DNA from 3 places in the Bacillus sp. V2I10 genome. Region 1 is predicted to be linked to each of the others. Evidence: riboswitches for the same ligand, from Rfam matches in the RefSeq annotation. Region 1 holds a riboswitch; each other region holds the start of a gene.

Region 1 (5,147 bases):
TTTATGTAATTGTCTTTTTTATTTTAATGCACGTTCCTTTGATACACCTGCCGTATCAAAGGTTGCCATTCCTTTTACCATTTCAGCGGCTGCTTCAACCAGCGGATAGACAAGGACAGCTCCGGTTCCTTCTCCAAGCCTCATCCCCAGTGACACCAGCGGCTTTTTTCCGAGCAAATTCAATACATGAAGATGTCCCGGTTCAACCGATAAATGCCCGGCAATCATGTAATTACGCACATGCCGATTTAATTTAGAAGCAACGAGCGCAGCCGTTGTGCATATAAATCCATCTAAAATAACCGGAATTTTTTTAGATGCTGCGTAAAGCATGGCACCTGTCATCGCTCCGATTTCAAAACCGCCTACCTTAGAAAGAACATCGATCGGATCATTGGCGTCAGGCTTCAGCTTATTCAGAGCTTTTTTAATAACATCGGCTTTATAAGCAACCTGCTTCGACTCAATTCCTGTTCCTCTGCCCGTGATATCCTCAGGCTTTAATCCGCTCAGGGCGGCTGCAATGGCACTGCTTGATGTTGTATTGCCAATGCCCATTTCTCCGAGGATCAGGAGCCTTGCGCCATTATTAATCATAGCTTCAGCCCTTTCCATTCCCAATTCCAGTGAACGGAGTGCTTCTTTTCTTGTCATGGCAGGTTCAACCGCGAAGTTTTTTGTTCCATAGCTGACCTTTTCAGAACGGACTCCTGGAATATCTGTTTTCACTCCTGCATCCACGATTTCCAGTAACCCATTTATCCGTTTAGTAAAAACGTTTATGGCTGCCCCTCCGCTCAGAAAATTGTTTACCATCTGAGAAGTCACCTCTTGAGGATAAGCAGAGACTCCTTCCTCTGCTACTCCGTGGTCTGCAGCAAAGACGATTACACCCGGGGGAAATACTTCAGGTTTTACATCAGTTGTGATTTCTGAAAGCTGCACAGCAATTTTTTCTATTTCTCCAAGACTGTTCATTGGCTTTGTTAAGGAATGTATGTAGGCTAAAGCTTCAATCCCTTTTTGTTTACTGACAGGCTCTATTGCATCTATCTGCTGATAAATATCAATCATTTCTAATTCTCCTCCTTTTTAAAAAACGTTTTCATTGCTGAATATATCTTTTTCATTTCAATAGAGCCTTTAACGTGGGCAGCAAGTCTGTCGTATTCGCTTTCTTTAAAAGAACGAAAGCGGAGCGAGCGCTCAATCGGCTTCAGGCCTTTTTTCTGGCGCAGCTTATTCAAATAAAGCCATCTGAATTCATCGTTATGAAAAACATCATGCAAGTACGTGCCGAACACCTGGCCATCTCGAGCGGTACAGCCTTCCTCTGTTCCGGAGAGGACTGAAAAAGGATCTACTTTTCTTGTTTTTGCTGTTTGTCCCATATGGATCTCATACCCTGATAAAGAAATTCTGCCAAAATCTTTTAGTGAGCAATAGCCCTCTGAGCGGATGGTTTTCTTTTCGGAATAGATGGTTGTACGGACAGGAAAAATACCAAGTCCACCGAGTTCCTGATGATTTGATTCAACACCGTTTGGATCCATCAGCTTTTCGCCGAGCATTTGAAAGCCTCCGCAAATGCCTGCTAGTTGAGTTCCTTTTTCATAAGCAGATCTTATTTTGTCAAAGAGTCCTGTCTCCTTAAGAAACAGCAGGTCTTCAGCTGTGTTTTTCGTTCCAGGCAAAATGATGAGATCTGGACTTCCAAAATGCGCAGCTTTTTTAACAAAACGGATATTCACATCAGGCTCCAGTCTTAACGGATCAATATCTGTAAAGTTGGATAATCTCGGATAAGAAAGGACAGCGACGTCAAGTTCTGCATCGTGATTGGTACCGTTTGAATACTGGCTTAAAACAAGGGAATCTTCCCCATCTATTTCAAGGTCAGGCAAAAAGGGAACAACTCCAAGTACCGGAAGCCCCGTATATTCTTCAAACCAGTCCAATCCCGGCTGAAGCAGTGAAAGGTCCCCTCTGAATTTATTTATAATGACACCAATAATCCGCTTGCGGTCACACTCGCTAATGAGCTGAAGGGTCCCGACCAGACTGGCGAAAACGCCTCCTTTGTCAATATCTCCGATTAAAATCACTGGAGCTTCTGCAATTGCTGCTACTCTCATATTGACAAGCTCACGGTCATTTAAATTAACTTCTGCAGGTGAACCTGCGCCTTCTATCACAATGACCTCGTATTTGTTCGACAGCTTCCTCAGCGATTCTTTGATCGCCGCAAGGCCTAACTTGAAAAAGTCCTCTCTGTACTCGGATGCCTTCATATTTGCATAGGGCTTCCCGTGAAACACGACCTGAGATTCCGTCTCTTTTGAAGGTTTAATTAGGATAGGATTCATATCAGTTGTGGCTTCAATTCCGGCAGCTTCCGCCTGAATTCCCTGAGCTCTGCCTATTTCCTTGCCATCACTCGTAATGTAAGAATTCAGAGCCATATTTTGTGATTTAAAGGGCGCTGTTTGATAGCCATCCTCTCGAAATATCCGGCATAGTGCCGTGACGAGCATGCTTTTTCCAGCGTCAGAGTGTGTACCCTGAATCATCAGTTTTAATGTTTTTTGCTCATTAGTATTCAATCCCATATATGGCATCTACACCTTCTTCATAGTAGTGCTTTTCAACATTGATAACAGACACAAGGTCAGCGATTTCTTTTATTTCATCCTTTGCATCTCTTCCAGTCAAAACAATGTGAACATGATTTGGCCGGTTTTGAATTGTCTGTATGACGTCCTCAATAGGCAGGACGTCATCGATCGGAAACGTATGAATAGCAAGCGCATTATTGATTTCATCAAGAATAACGACATCATAATCACCGCTCAAAATCTTTTCCTTAGCGATTTGCCAGGCTGATTTTAACGCTTTCCGGTGCACATCAGGTGTTTTAGTCCAAGTGAATCCTGCTCCAAGCTGATGGATTTCAGCACCGCTGAGTTTTTCAAGCACGTTTTTTTCTCCATAGGTTCTCTCAGGTGATTTTATAAACTGCAGGATGGATACTTTCATATCTCTTCCAATCGCCCGGACAGCAAGACCGATGGATGCCGTTGTTTTTCCTTTGCCATTACCCGTATAAACAAGCAATCTTCCTTTTTGATCATTTCCTGTCATTCACGCATCTCCTCTTTTTGTCTATAAACATAAAAAAGACCTTGAACTGAATGGAAGTCAGTCAAGGCCTTTAATAAGCAAAGTCACACACACTAAGGGTACCTGACTTATTCTTCCCACCGAAAAACAAGCAATCAATCATTAAAAGCAGGTCTCCTGGCTTGCGCTTCATTTTTCATTGAACCTTCCCAACTTGAAAAGTCAGTGGCGTCTCAATGAATCTGCGCTTACAGTAGCGGGGGCTGCACCGGATTCTAACCGGTTTCCCTATTATCCTGATCACATCAGGCACTTTTAAAGAATCATATTTTTTGTTCATTGTAATCTATAAATCTGGAAATGTCATCAACTTCTTTTTCCTGAATCTGAAATAGAACTTATTTATTCAGGCTATTTCTCGATTAAGCTAAAATCCTCAAGCTCCAGGCGTGTCGTTGTTTCCATTTGAATTCTCTCGCCAAATTGCAGTTGGATCAGCTTCTTAAATAACGGGCCATCATACACAAAGGTATGATATTCTCCTGCCTCACCCATTGGACATATCTGTGTGGACTTCATTCTTTCTATAAGCTGCTGATCAATTTCCTGGCCGAGCCATGTCCCATCAAGCACATCATCCTGAGTTCTGATGATGACTGCTTTGTATCCGCTATCTGCAAAAGCATGAAGGGCTTGAGGTGCTTCATCCTTCTTCATCCATAAAGGGTACAGTGCTTCTAAGCCAGCTGATTCTGCCGCATTTTCTCCCCAGCTGCGGTGTTCATCAAGATATAAATCTCCGAAAGCTGCACTTGTAAGATGGTACTTCTTCTTCAAATCTTTAAGTGAATCTATAAAACTTTGAGTATATCCTTTAAATGTGCATCTAATAAAATGTACAGGAATACCTAAGGCTTCGCTTTGTTTTAGTATTGCTTCCATTTTCTCACCATGTCCGAACGTTCTTTCAAGCTCAACAGGTACAGTGGTTATAAGACAGGCAATTTCATGACCTTGGCCAATGAGCTTATGCAGTGCCATACAGCCATCTTTGCCGCCGCTCCATGATAGAGCAATTTTTTTCTTCATTTTTATTTCACCCCTTATGTAAGATGGTTGACCATTTATTAATCATTATGATTTATCGGAAACCTTGTGTCAAAATGAATATTAGATCACAAAAATGGCCATTCGATAAAAATCAATTCGTTTTAAAATTGAATTAATATACACCGGCTTGATTGACTTTACCGATAATTTTATAAAAAAAAACGCCGGAATGAATATTTATCCATTTAAGCGCCAAAAAGAATTGATGTTGTTTTGTTCTTTCATCTCTGGAAATTAATCAAGTGCCATTTTCATAGCCGTTCTGTATAATAGCTCCGTTCCAAGTGAGATATCCTCCATTGTTGAAAATTCTTTAGGATTATGGCTGATACCGTCTTTACAGCGGACAAAGATCATCCCATACTCACATTCGTACGACATCGCTAATGAATCATGAAAAGGGCCGCTCATCAATTCAATCGGATTCAGTCCGATATGTGCACTCTCCTTTCTCATTACCTTCATAATTCTTTCAGAGCAATACCGCGGTTCACTATTTGTATCTTCTGAAATGGTATAAGTTAAACCATGCCGTTCAGAAATGGTGTGGATTTTTTTTCTCAGCAGATTTTCAATAAAATCGCGTCTTTCAATCTCAATATCTCTTAAATCGATTGTAAAGCTGACTTTTTCCGGAATGATGTTTCGGGAGTCAGGGAAGATCTTCATGCTTCCGACTGTACCGACTGTAGGCGCAGTGACATCCTCACTTGTTAATTCATTAAGGGCAACAACAATTTTTGCAGCTCCTACCAGCGCATCCTGCCTCATATGCATGGGAACGGATCCTGCGTGACCTGCAAAGCCCTCGAGTTCTACCGTCAGCCATAATGGTCCTGATATGCCTGTAACGATTCCCACTGGTGTATCTTTTGCTTCAAGAATCGGCCCTTGTTCAATGTGGAGCTCTATAAATG
Region 2 (5,147 bases), 1.9 Mb from region 1:
CTTTTATCTTCAAATCTGTCTATGCGTTTTTGTGTCTCTTTATTTAGTAGGAATATGGAAAAAAGAAAGTGTTTCTTTCAAATCGGCCAGTATTTGTTCGGTACTCGCAAGTAAATGTGCTATTCCGGCAAGTAAAATATCATTTTAGGTAAGTAAATGAGATTTCTCATTGAAAGTTTTCCCTACTATTTTTCTCCAGTTGACATAAGTTAATAGATTGATATAATACTTTTATGCACAAAAGCATAAAAGCGTTCAAGTATAAAAGGAAGGAATTACAAGTTATGAATCATTCCAAAATCGTTCCATTTGGAACTGCAGTCATGATTTTTCTATCTATGATTGTCATCATTTTTATCAGTCTATTTTACTTAAAAACAGAACCGCACTTGCCGCTGATGCTGTGTCTCGTTTTATTAAGCGGAGTTGCCTTCATTTATAGATATTCATGGAAAGAGATTGAAGCCGGTTTAGTAAAAGGAATCCAAAATGGCGTTCAGCCAATAATTATCCTTGCCTTAATAGGGATTCTGATCGGTGCCTGGATGTTTAGCGGCACCATTCCTACTGTGATGATATCTGCATTGAATCTCATCGATCCAGGTTCCCTGCTCATTCTTACACTTATTTGCTGTACAATTATTTCTTCTTTAGTAGGGAGCAGTTTCACAACAGTGAGTACAGTGGGGGTTGCTCTCATGGGAGTTGCGATTGCAGCTGGAGTTCCGGTCGAGTGGGCAGCAGGAGCTGTAATATGCGGGGCATGTTTTGGCGATAAGATGTCTCCGATGTCTGATACGACGAACTTTGCATCAGGTGTAGCAGCCGTCAATATTTTCACTCACATTCGGCATATGGCGAAAACAACCATCCCAGCCTTTTTAATTACGGCATTCCTTTTTTGGTACTTAGGGACGACTTTAACGATAAACGCTGCAACACTTGAAAATATTCAGGAGATTATCTCTGTCATGCAACAGCATGTCCAAATTAGTCTATTGACTTTAGTATCTCCCCTGATCGTAATTGCCCTTGCCATCACAAGAGTTCCCGTGATCCCCGCTCTTGCTGCAGGGATTGCGACTGCAGGAGCAACAGGAATCCTGCTTCAGGACGGCGCTTCTTTTGCTCAATTTTTGAATGTCCTGCAAAATGGCACAGCGTTTGACATTAAACAAGAAACGGTTCAGAAAATGCTGAATCGCGGCGGACTTCAGTCCATGATGTGGTCAATCTCATTAATCATGATCGCCTTTGCTTTAGGAGGATTAATGGATACGATGCAGCTGATTCAAACACTTTTAAAAGGACTGATTATGCGGATCAAAGAGAAAGGTCAGCTTATCCTTGCAACAGTTTCTTCTGCGATAGGGGTAAATTTAGTGACAGGCGAGCAGTACCTTTCCATTTTAATTCCCGGTCAATCGTTCAAAGATGCTTATGAAAAAATGAACATTGATAAGAAATATTTATCAAGATCTCTGGAAGATGCCGGTACACTCATCAATCCATTAATTCCATGGGGAGTAAGCGGAGCATTTTTCGCGCAAACACTTGGAGTTGATGTCATAGAGTACCTTCCATTCGCTTTCTTCCTATACTTGTCTCCAATATTGAGTATTTTATTTGGTTTTTTGCCAGGCAGAAAGAAGCCTGAGAAGCAATTAGCTGCATAAGTATAATGAATGAATAAAACCGCTTGAGCCTTCAAGCGGTTTTTTCCATTTTGGACAGGCATCTTATCCAATGATCATTTCTTCAAACAGCCTCTGAAGTTCTCTCGTAACAGGACCTGGCACCCCTTCCCCAACTTTCAGGGAGTTAATCTCCGTTACAGGGATGACTTCACTGGTTGTTGATGTAATAAACGCTTCATCAAGATTTACAAGATCATCTGCTTCGATCATTTCTTCGATTAGCGTTAAACCATTTTTTTCACACAGCTCAACGACCTTCATTCGTGTGATGCCATTTAAAATCAAGTTATTAGCAGGATGAGTATAAATCACACCGTTCCTTATTCCGTAAAAATTGGATGAAGAGCCTTCTGTTATATGCTCGCCCCTGTGCAGCAGAGCCTCATATGCCCCATTTTCAAAAGCTTCCTGCTTGGCAAGGACATTCCCAAGCAAATTCAAACTTTTAATGTCACATCGTAGCCAGCGGACATCCTCCATCAAATGCAATTTAATTCCTTTTTCCTGCTCTGCTGCAGGTTTTGAACAGGGAATTGGATAGGCCACAATTTGAGGCTTAACGTCTTGCCCGGGAAAAAGGTGCTTCCTCCCTGTTACGCCCCGTGTAATTTGCATATAGACCGCACCATTCTGCACTTGATTTTTCCGAAGCAGCTCATTAAGCATCACCGTTAATTCCTCTGCTGTATTCTGCAGCACAATTTTAATCTCTTTTGCACTTCTTACAAATCGCTCCATGTGCTCTTTCATCGCAAAAAATGAGCCATTATATACTCTGATAACCTCGTACACACCATCCCCGAATTGATATCCTCTATCCTCAAAATCAATAGATACTTCGTTTTTCTGTTTAAATTCACCGTTTAAAAGTATGTACATATAAAAGCTCCTTTGTTTAGATTGAAGGCTGTTTCAAAAATAAATCGGATCGAATAAATGAGATTGAATGAAAAACTTCCTCTCCCTATGTTATGATGAAACACGCTGGTCTGTAAAATGGTTTTACAATTTTATTTGAATTTTTAGCAGATTTAAGTTGAAATTTCTTTTCCTGTCCATTATTATGAAATTAGCCAGAAACACAACATATTGATATTTAATTAAAACTACAATACTACATATTGAAAAACAACAGCAAGTAAAGGTGCCAATTTATTGGCTTAAAAGGGAATCCGGTGCAAATCCGGAACTGTCCCCGCAACTGTAAGTGTGACGAACTGAGATTACCACTGTACGAGATTGAAGTATGGGAAGGACTCAGCACAGAATGATCACAAGTCAGGAGACCTGCCATTTGATTGCTAGATAGTTTCGAATTCTTCGGGGACTGAGGAGATGAAACGATGGTTAATAACAGGACTGCTTGCACCCTTTTATTCTATCGTTTGATCCGCTCATGATCCTATGAGCGGATTTTTTTTAGACATAAAAATTCAGCTCCCCGTTCAGAACCAGGAGCTGACAAGGGCGCTTGCGCTTCTTTATTATTTTTTTAGGAGGATGTCAAATGGCAACCACAATGGCAACTATTATTTTTAATGAACTGACACTTGAAAAATCCCCATTTTCAGAAATACGGATTAAGAACTTCATAGATGAAATCGGACACGACTTCAAAGAGCTTGACCTGGATGATTACAGCACAAGAATCATCCAAAGCATCGAAGGCCGCAGCGAATACACAACATCCCAAATCTCCAATCTCCTTATTCTCGAAGGCCTCTCCAATATTAGTGAGCTTGAGCCTCAATGGACTTACTTTTGTGCTCGCATTTATCTAAGAAAGCTTTATAAGGAAGCTGCATTCAACCGCAATCAGCATAATGGATATGATTCGTTTCTGAACCTGATCAAAACACTCACTGATAAGGGCATATACAGTCCGCATTTGCTTAACGCTTATTCACATGAAGAAATAGAAAGCCTCTCATCCATCATTCAGCCGGAAAAAGACAAGCTGTTTACATATATTGGACTTCGCACTCTGTCTGACCGCTATTTAGCAAGAGATTTTGATAAAAAAGTATTTGAATTGCCTCAGGAACGTTATCTGGTCATTGCCATGACACTAATGGCCAATGAAAAGACAGAGCATCGTCTGCAGCTTGTCAAAGAAGCTTACTGGGCACTCAGCAATTTGTACATGACCGTTGCTACACCGACGCTTTCAAATGCCGGCAAGCCTGTTGGCCAGCTGTCGAGCTGTTTTATAGATACAGTAGATGATAGTCTGCAAGGAATCTTTGACAGCAATACAGATATTGCAAATCTTTCAAAGTCAGGCGGAGGCATTGGAGTTTATTTAGGAAAAATCCGCAGCCGCGGAAGTGACATCAAAGGCTTTAAAGGGGTCTCATCCGGTGTAATCCCATGGATGAAGCAGCTGAATAATACGGCAGTAAGCGTAGATCAGCTCGGTCAAAGAAAAGGAGCAATCGCTGTCTATTTGGATGTGTGGCATAAAGATATCTTTTCATTCCTGGATTCAAAGCTGAATAATGGCGATGAACGTTTAAGAACTCACGATTTATTTACAGGTGTCTGCTTGCCGGATCTTTTCATGGAGCAGGCGGAAAACCGCGGCGACTGGCATTTATTTGATCCGCATGAAGTCCGTAAAGTGATGGGGTATTCCTTAGAAGATTTCTATGATGAAGGAAAAGGCTTCGGCTCGTTCCGCGATAAGTATTGGGAATGCGTTAATCATCCTGATCTATCTAAACAAACCGTACCTGCTATTGAAATTATGAAAGGCATCATGAAAGGCCAGCTTGAATCAGGCACCCCATTCATGTTTTATCGTGATGAAGTAAACCGCAGCAATCCGAATTCACATAAAGGCATGGTCTATTGCAGCAATCTATGTACAGAAATCACTCAGAATCAGAGTGCAACGACTATGGATGAGCAATTCACAGAAGACGGCAAAATCATCACCGTTAAAACGCCGGGGGACTTTGTTGTCTGTAATCTGTCATCTATTAATCTGGCAAGAGCTGCGGGTGATGAAGTGCTGGAGCGCCTTATTACCATCCAGGTCAGAATGCTCGATAACGTGATTGATCTCAATGACATACCTGTGATGCAGGCTAAACTCACCAATCAGAAATACCGCGCAGTGGGCCTTGGAACATTCGGATGGCATCACCTGCTTGCTTTAAAACGTCTGAAATGGGAAGACGAAGAAGCCGTACAGTATGCTGACAAATTATATGAAGAGATTGCCTTTTACACGATCCAGGCAAGTATGAAGCTTGCTGCTGAAAAAGGAGCCTATCCAGTTTTTGAGGGATCAAAATGGCATACCGGAGAGTATTTCGAAAGCAGAGATTACACATCCGAAAATATGCCATGGGATGAATTAAAACAGCAGGTAATGGAAAAAGGGCTTCGCAACGGCTACTTAATGGCGGTGGCGCCAAATGCTTCAACCTCCATTCTTGCAGGCAG
Region 3 (5,147 bases), 880 kb from region 1:
TTGGACTTTTCTGCCGGATTCTTATCTGTCTGCCGGAGCTAAACGGGCACTTGCACTTTTCTTATCAAGAGAGCCTTCACTCATATAAAGTGAAGGTTTTTTGGTAAGATAATGGTATATGAGTACTTGAAGGAGGAGAAGCAAGATGGAAAACAACATGAACTATAAAATCTTGGTCGTTGACGATGAAGACAGAATCAGAAGACTTTTGAAAATGTATTTAGAGAGAGAAAACTATCAAATTGAAGAAGCTGACAACGGCAGTGATGCTCTTGAAATGGCACTGTCTACAGAATATGACTTAATCCTGCTTGATTTAATGATGCCCGGACTCGATGGGATTGAAGTTTGCAGACAACTGCGCCTGAAAAAAGCCACTCCTATCATTATGCTTACGGCAAAAGGTGAAGAGGTAAACAGGGTTCAGGGCTTTGAAGTCGGAACAGATGATTACATCGTAAAGCCTTTCAGTCCAAGAGAAGTCGTTCTGCGAGTGAAAGCACTTCTTAGACGCTCATCGACAACATCATTCCTGAAAACAGAAACGAAAGCTAAGAATGTTATCGTGTTCCCGCATCTCTCTATTGATCACGATGCACACCGGGTGCTTGCAGACGGCAAAGAGGTCAGTTTAACTCCAAAAGAATATGAGCTGCTTTATTTCCTCGCGAAAACGCCTGACAAAGTATACGACCGCGAGAAATTATTAAAAGAAGTATGGCAATACGAGTTCTTTGGTGATCTGCGTACAGTAGATACACATGTAAAACGCCTGAGAGAAAAACTGAGCAAGGTATCACCTGATGCAGCTGCCATGATCGTGACTGTTTGGGGAGTTGGATACAAATTTGAGGTAGGCAGTGAATGATGTTTTGGAAAAGCGTAGTCGGTAAACTGTGGTTTACCATTTTATTGCTCGTTTCATTTGTCTTATTAATTCTGACTGTGCTTCTTCTAGAATTCATTGAAAATTATCATGTGGACGAGGCCAAACGGGAGCTTACACAATTAGCCAACAAAATCTCGGTTATACTTGAAAATCATGAAGATCAGGAACTGGCGAGGTCAATCTCATGGGAACTGGCCGATGAACTTACAAGCATCATCATCGTCGAAGATCAGAACAAATACTGGTTTTCACCAAAGAAATTTGACAGTACCCCTGTTTTTGAAATGGAGGATATTCGGAATGACAGCGAGCTGTCTAAAGTATTTGCAAATCAAAAAAATGTCAGCAAGCTCACCGAACTCTCAAAAGAGCAGCAGATCAGTTCGGATAATAACGAGGAAGTGCTGGTCGTCGGCGTACCCTATGAGCTGAAAAATGGGGAAAACGGGGCAGTGTTTATGTCGCAGTCGCTGCTTGCTGTTCACGAAACAACAAAGCATACGACTAAATATATTCTGCTTGCGGCAGGTATTGCCATTGTATTAACAACGATATTCGCATTCTTTCTATCAACAAGAATCACTTATCCGCTAAGAAAAATGCGGGAAGTAACGCAGGAGCTTACACGCGGAAAGTTTGATACGAAGGTGCCGATTTTAAGTCATGACGAAATTGGCGAGCTTGCCGTCGCGTTTAATCAAATGGGCAGGCAGCTGAAATTCAATATCAATGCACTTAACCAGGAAAAAGAACATTTAACCAGTATTTTAAGCAGTATGGCAGACGGAGTCATTACGCTGAATATTGACGGGACGATTCTCGTGACTAATCCCCCTGCTGAACGGTTTCTTCAGTCCTGGTACTACGAACAAAAAATGCAAATCAATGAGGGAGAGGAAATCCCTCCAGAAGCAAAAGAATTATTTCAAAGAGTTGTCAACACAGAGAGAGAACACATAGTCGAGGTCAATCTTCAGGGCAGGAGCTGGGTGATGGTCATGAGCCCTCTCTATAACCAGTCATATGTTCGGGGTGCAGTTGCTGTTCTCAGAGATATGACAGAAGAGAGAAGGCTAGATAAGCTGCGGAAGGATTTTATTGCCAATGTCAGTCATGAGCTGAGAACGCCGATTGCCATGCTGCAGGGATACAGTGAAGCGATAGTCGATGACATTGCAAGCTCTGAGGAAGAGAAAAAGGAGATTGCACAGGTAATCTACGATGAATCACTGCGCATGGGAAGACTTGTTAATGATTTACTGGATCTGGCAAGAATGGAAGCCGGTCACATTTCTCTGAATTTAGAACGAATCTCGATTTATGAATTTATTGAAAAAATCAACCGAAAATTCCAGGGACTTGCAAGGGACAAAAAAATCACGTTAACCTCTTCATTTTTAATAGAAGACCCTGAGTTTGTTCTGGATCCCGATAAGATTGAGCAGGTTTTGACGAATCTTATTGATAATGCGATCAGACATACGCTTGAAGGGGGATCTGTTGAAATTCATGTTCAAACCGTTGCTGGCGGCATGAAAATAGACGTAAAAGATACAGGTACAGGTATTATAGAAGAGGATCTGCCTTTTGTCTTTGAACGGTTTTATAAAGCGGACAAAGCAAGAACTAGAGGCCGTTCGGGCACCGGCCTTGGCCTGGCGATTGCAAAAAACATCGTAGATGCCCATTCCGGCACGATCAATGTGCACAGCAAGGTAAATGAAGGTACAGCCTTCAGCTTCTATTTGCCTCGAAAAAGCAGTCTTTCTGATAGAACGTGACGAAAATTCTTGTTTCATAAGGAACACCTAATGAAATTTCTGTTGAAGACCTGAGTCATTTTATGTAAAATAAGACTGAATTAATAAAATTGTATATTTTGAGATATAGGTGCTTTACGCTTAATAGGGAATCAGGTGCAATGCCTGAACTGTCCCCGCAACTGTATTTGCCAACGAAACTTTGGGTTAAACCACTGTATAATTAGATGGCTCTATTGCTGTTTATTATATGGGAAGGTTCAAGTGGAGAATGAAGCAAAAGTCAGTAGACCTGCCGGAATCTCTTACATTGTTTGTATTCTTCGGGGGTTGAGCATAGAAACGGCAGGATTTATGTTTCTTTGCATACAATCTGTATCTTATTATGCCGTTTATTAAGCCCATCTGCAGATGGGCTTTTTTGTTTTGTGGTTTCATGATTCACCAAATAGATACATACAGAAGAAGGAGAGATTTGTTGTGAATAAATTTTTAAGCTTACTATCCGTTTTCTTTTTAGCGCTGCTTGCAGCATGCGGAAATACAGCAGAGGAGCCGAAGAAGGAAGCTCCGGGATCAGAGCAGGCTGCTGAAAATGGAGAAAAAACAGAAGAGACAAAAGCTGTTGTAACACTGACTAAAAACGAAAAGGCAGAGAAAGTTGATTCAAAAGAAGTATCTTTTGAAGAAGGGCAGACTCTGATGGATGCAATGAAAGCGAATTTTGAAGTGGAAGAAGCTGGAGGGTTCATCAGCGGAATTGATGGAATGATGGCAAGCGATAAGGATAAAACCTACTGGCACTTAATCGTAAATGGCGAAGATGCGATGACTGGTGCTAATGAAATCGAGCTGAAAGATGGAGATAAAGTAGAGTTCGATTTAAGAAAATATGAGTAATCCTGGATCACGTTATGACAACTAGAAGAATCAGTCTGCTTTCCCTGCTGATTGCTTTATCAGTTGTAGGGCGAATGGCCTTTCAATTTGTTCCGAACGTCCAGCCAATGACAGCGATTATTCTGATTACTTCTATCTTAATTGGTCCTGTAAATGGCATGATTGTAGCCGTATTAGGCTGCTTCTTGAGCAATTTGCTGCTCGGAATGGGGACATGGACAATCTGGCAAATGCTCGCATGGGGTACACTCGCGTTATTATCAGGTCTATTAGGCAAATATGTGAAATCAAATCGTCTGATCATCTTTACACCCATTTCTGTATTGTCGGGTTATCTATTCGGGTTTGTTGTATCACTGAATATGTTTGTTTTAACTGACCATGGCTTAGCTTATTACCTTGCAGGTTTGCCTTTTGATACCGCACATGCAATCGGAAATGGAATTTTCTTTCTTCTGCTTTATCCTGTTATGCGAAAAACGTTTGAGTATTACTTGAATAAGAAGGATTATGGCATAACAATGCAATAAGAAAAATGGTAAAATAAAAGAGCGATAAGATTCGCTCTTTTTATTTTAAACCCTAAAGGAGCTGCTTAAAATTGAATCTGTATACGAGAACTGGCGACAAAGGGAAAACAAGTATAATTGGCGGCCGTGTCGACAAAGATGACTTAAGAGTCGAGGCATACGGCACAATTGATGAAGTAAATTCATTTGTCGGTCTTGCCATGACGTGGCTTCATGAAGAAAAACTGGTTGACTTGTATCATGAATTTGAAAAGATCCAGCATGAGCTGTTTGATTGCGGCAGCGATCTTGCGGTTATACATGGCAAACAGAAGCATCCCTATAAAACAACAGCTGAAATGATTGCATTTTTAGAAGAAAGAATCGATCATTATTCTGCTGAAGCTCCTCCGCTGCAGCGCTTTATCCTTCCCGGAGGCACACAGGCAGCATCGGCGATACATATAGCAAGAACAGTAGCCAGAAGAGCTGAACGCTGCATCGTTTCCCTGCAGAAGCAGACGGAGATTAATGAACACGTGCTAACATATATGAATAGATTGTCAGATTACTTCTTTGCTGCTGCAAGAGTTGCGAATGCGAGGCTTGGCTCTAAAGATGTAGAATACGAAAGAAGCGCAATCGTATTTACGAAGCCTAAACAGTCATAAAATAGCTGGAAGGAAGGGAGCACCTTCCTTTTTATACGTTCAGGAATTTATAAAAGTAAAAAGGCTGTGGATTATATAATAAAGATATCTGCGTTCGGCTCCGGCGCCTAGAGCGCGTGTCAGAACGAATCTGCCAAAAAAAGTCAAAACCCGACTTTTCTGGCGGATTCTTATCTGTCATGCCTGAGCTAAACGGGCGCTTGCGCTTTTCTTAATGGAATTAGTGAATAATATGTAACTTTTTATAAAAGAAAATCGACTAATGGTGTGATCGGAGGTACATTCATGGAAGAGGCCTTTCAGAGGATCTATGAAAAATATCATGGAGATATTTTTCAATTCTTATTTTATATGGTAAAAAATCGTGAGCAGGCTGAAGACCTCGTTCAGGAAGTATATATCCGCATTTTAAAATCCT

What was found. A riboswitch is a leader RNA that binds a small molecule or an ion and turns the genes downstream of it on or off. The one in region 1 is predicted to bind cobalamin.
Region 2: it holds a riboswitch for cobalamin, as region 1 does, so the genes downstream of both, QFZ72_RS24405 (ribonucleoside-diphosphate reductase subunit alpha) here and QFZ72_RS14875 (cob(I)yrinic acid a,c-diamide adenosyltransferase) in region 1, are expected to answer to the same signal.
Region 3: it holds a riboswitch for cobalamin, as region 1 does, so the genes downstream of both, QFZ72_RS10550 (DUF4430 domain-containing protein) here and QFZ72_RS14875 (cob(I)yrinic acid a,c-diamide adenosyltransferase) in region 1, are expected to answer to the same signal.

Annotation. Positions count from the first base shown of each region.
Region 1 covers NZ_JAUSYV010000001.1:2,954,567-2,959,713, reverse strand. The annotation lists gene cobT (nicotinate-nucleotide--dimethylbenzimidazole phosphoribosyltransferase) at 19-1,074, opposite strand; gene QFZ72_RS14880 (cobyric acid synthase) at 1,077-2,609, opposite strand; gene QFZ72_RS14875 (cob(I)yrinic acid a,c-diamide adenosyltransferase) at 2,593-3,141, opposite strand; cobalamin riboswitch at 3,271-3,452, opposite strand; gene QFZ72_RS14870 (Dph6-related ATP pyrophosphatase) at 3,532-4,209, opposite strand; gene QFZ72_RS14865 (M20 family metallo-hydrolase) at 4,465-5,147, opposite strand, start outside.
Region 2 covers NZ_JAUSYV010000001.1:4,825,768-4,830,914, forward strand. The annotation lists gene nhaC (Na+/H+ antiporter NhaC) at 285-1,676, shown strand; gene dat (D-amino-acid transaminase) at 1,740-2,576, opposite strand; cobalamin riboswitch at 2,824-3,006, shown strand; gene QFZ72_RS24405 (ribonucleoside-diphosphate reductase subunit alpha) at 3,205-5,147, shown strand, end outside.
Region 3 covers NZ_JAUSYV010000001.1:2,076,022-2,081,168, forward strand. The annotation lists gene QFZ72_RS10540 (response regulator transcription factor) at 146-868, shown strand; gene QFZ72_RS10545 (ATP-binding protein) at 865-2,670, shown strand; cobalamin riboswitch at 2,761-2,963, shown strand; gene QFZ72_RS10550 (DUF4430 domain-containing protein) at 3,130-3,549, shown strand; gene QFZ72_RS10555 (ECF transporter S component) at 3,564-4,079, shown strand; gene QFZ72_RS10560 (cob(I)yrinic acid a,c-diamide adenosyltransferase) at 4,151-4,729, shown strand; gene sigX (RNA polymerase sigma factor SigX) at 5,015-5,147, shown strand, end outside.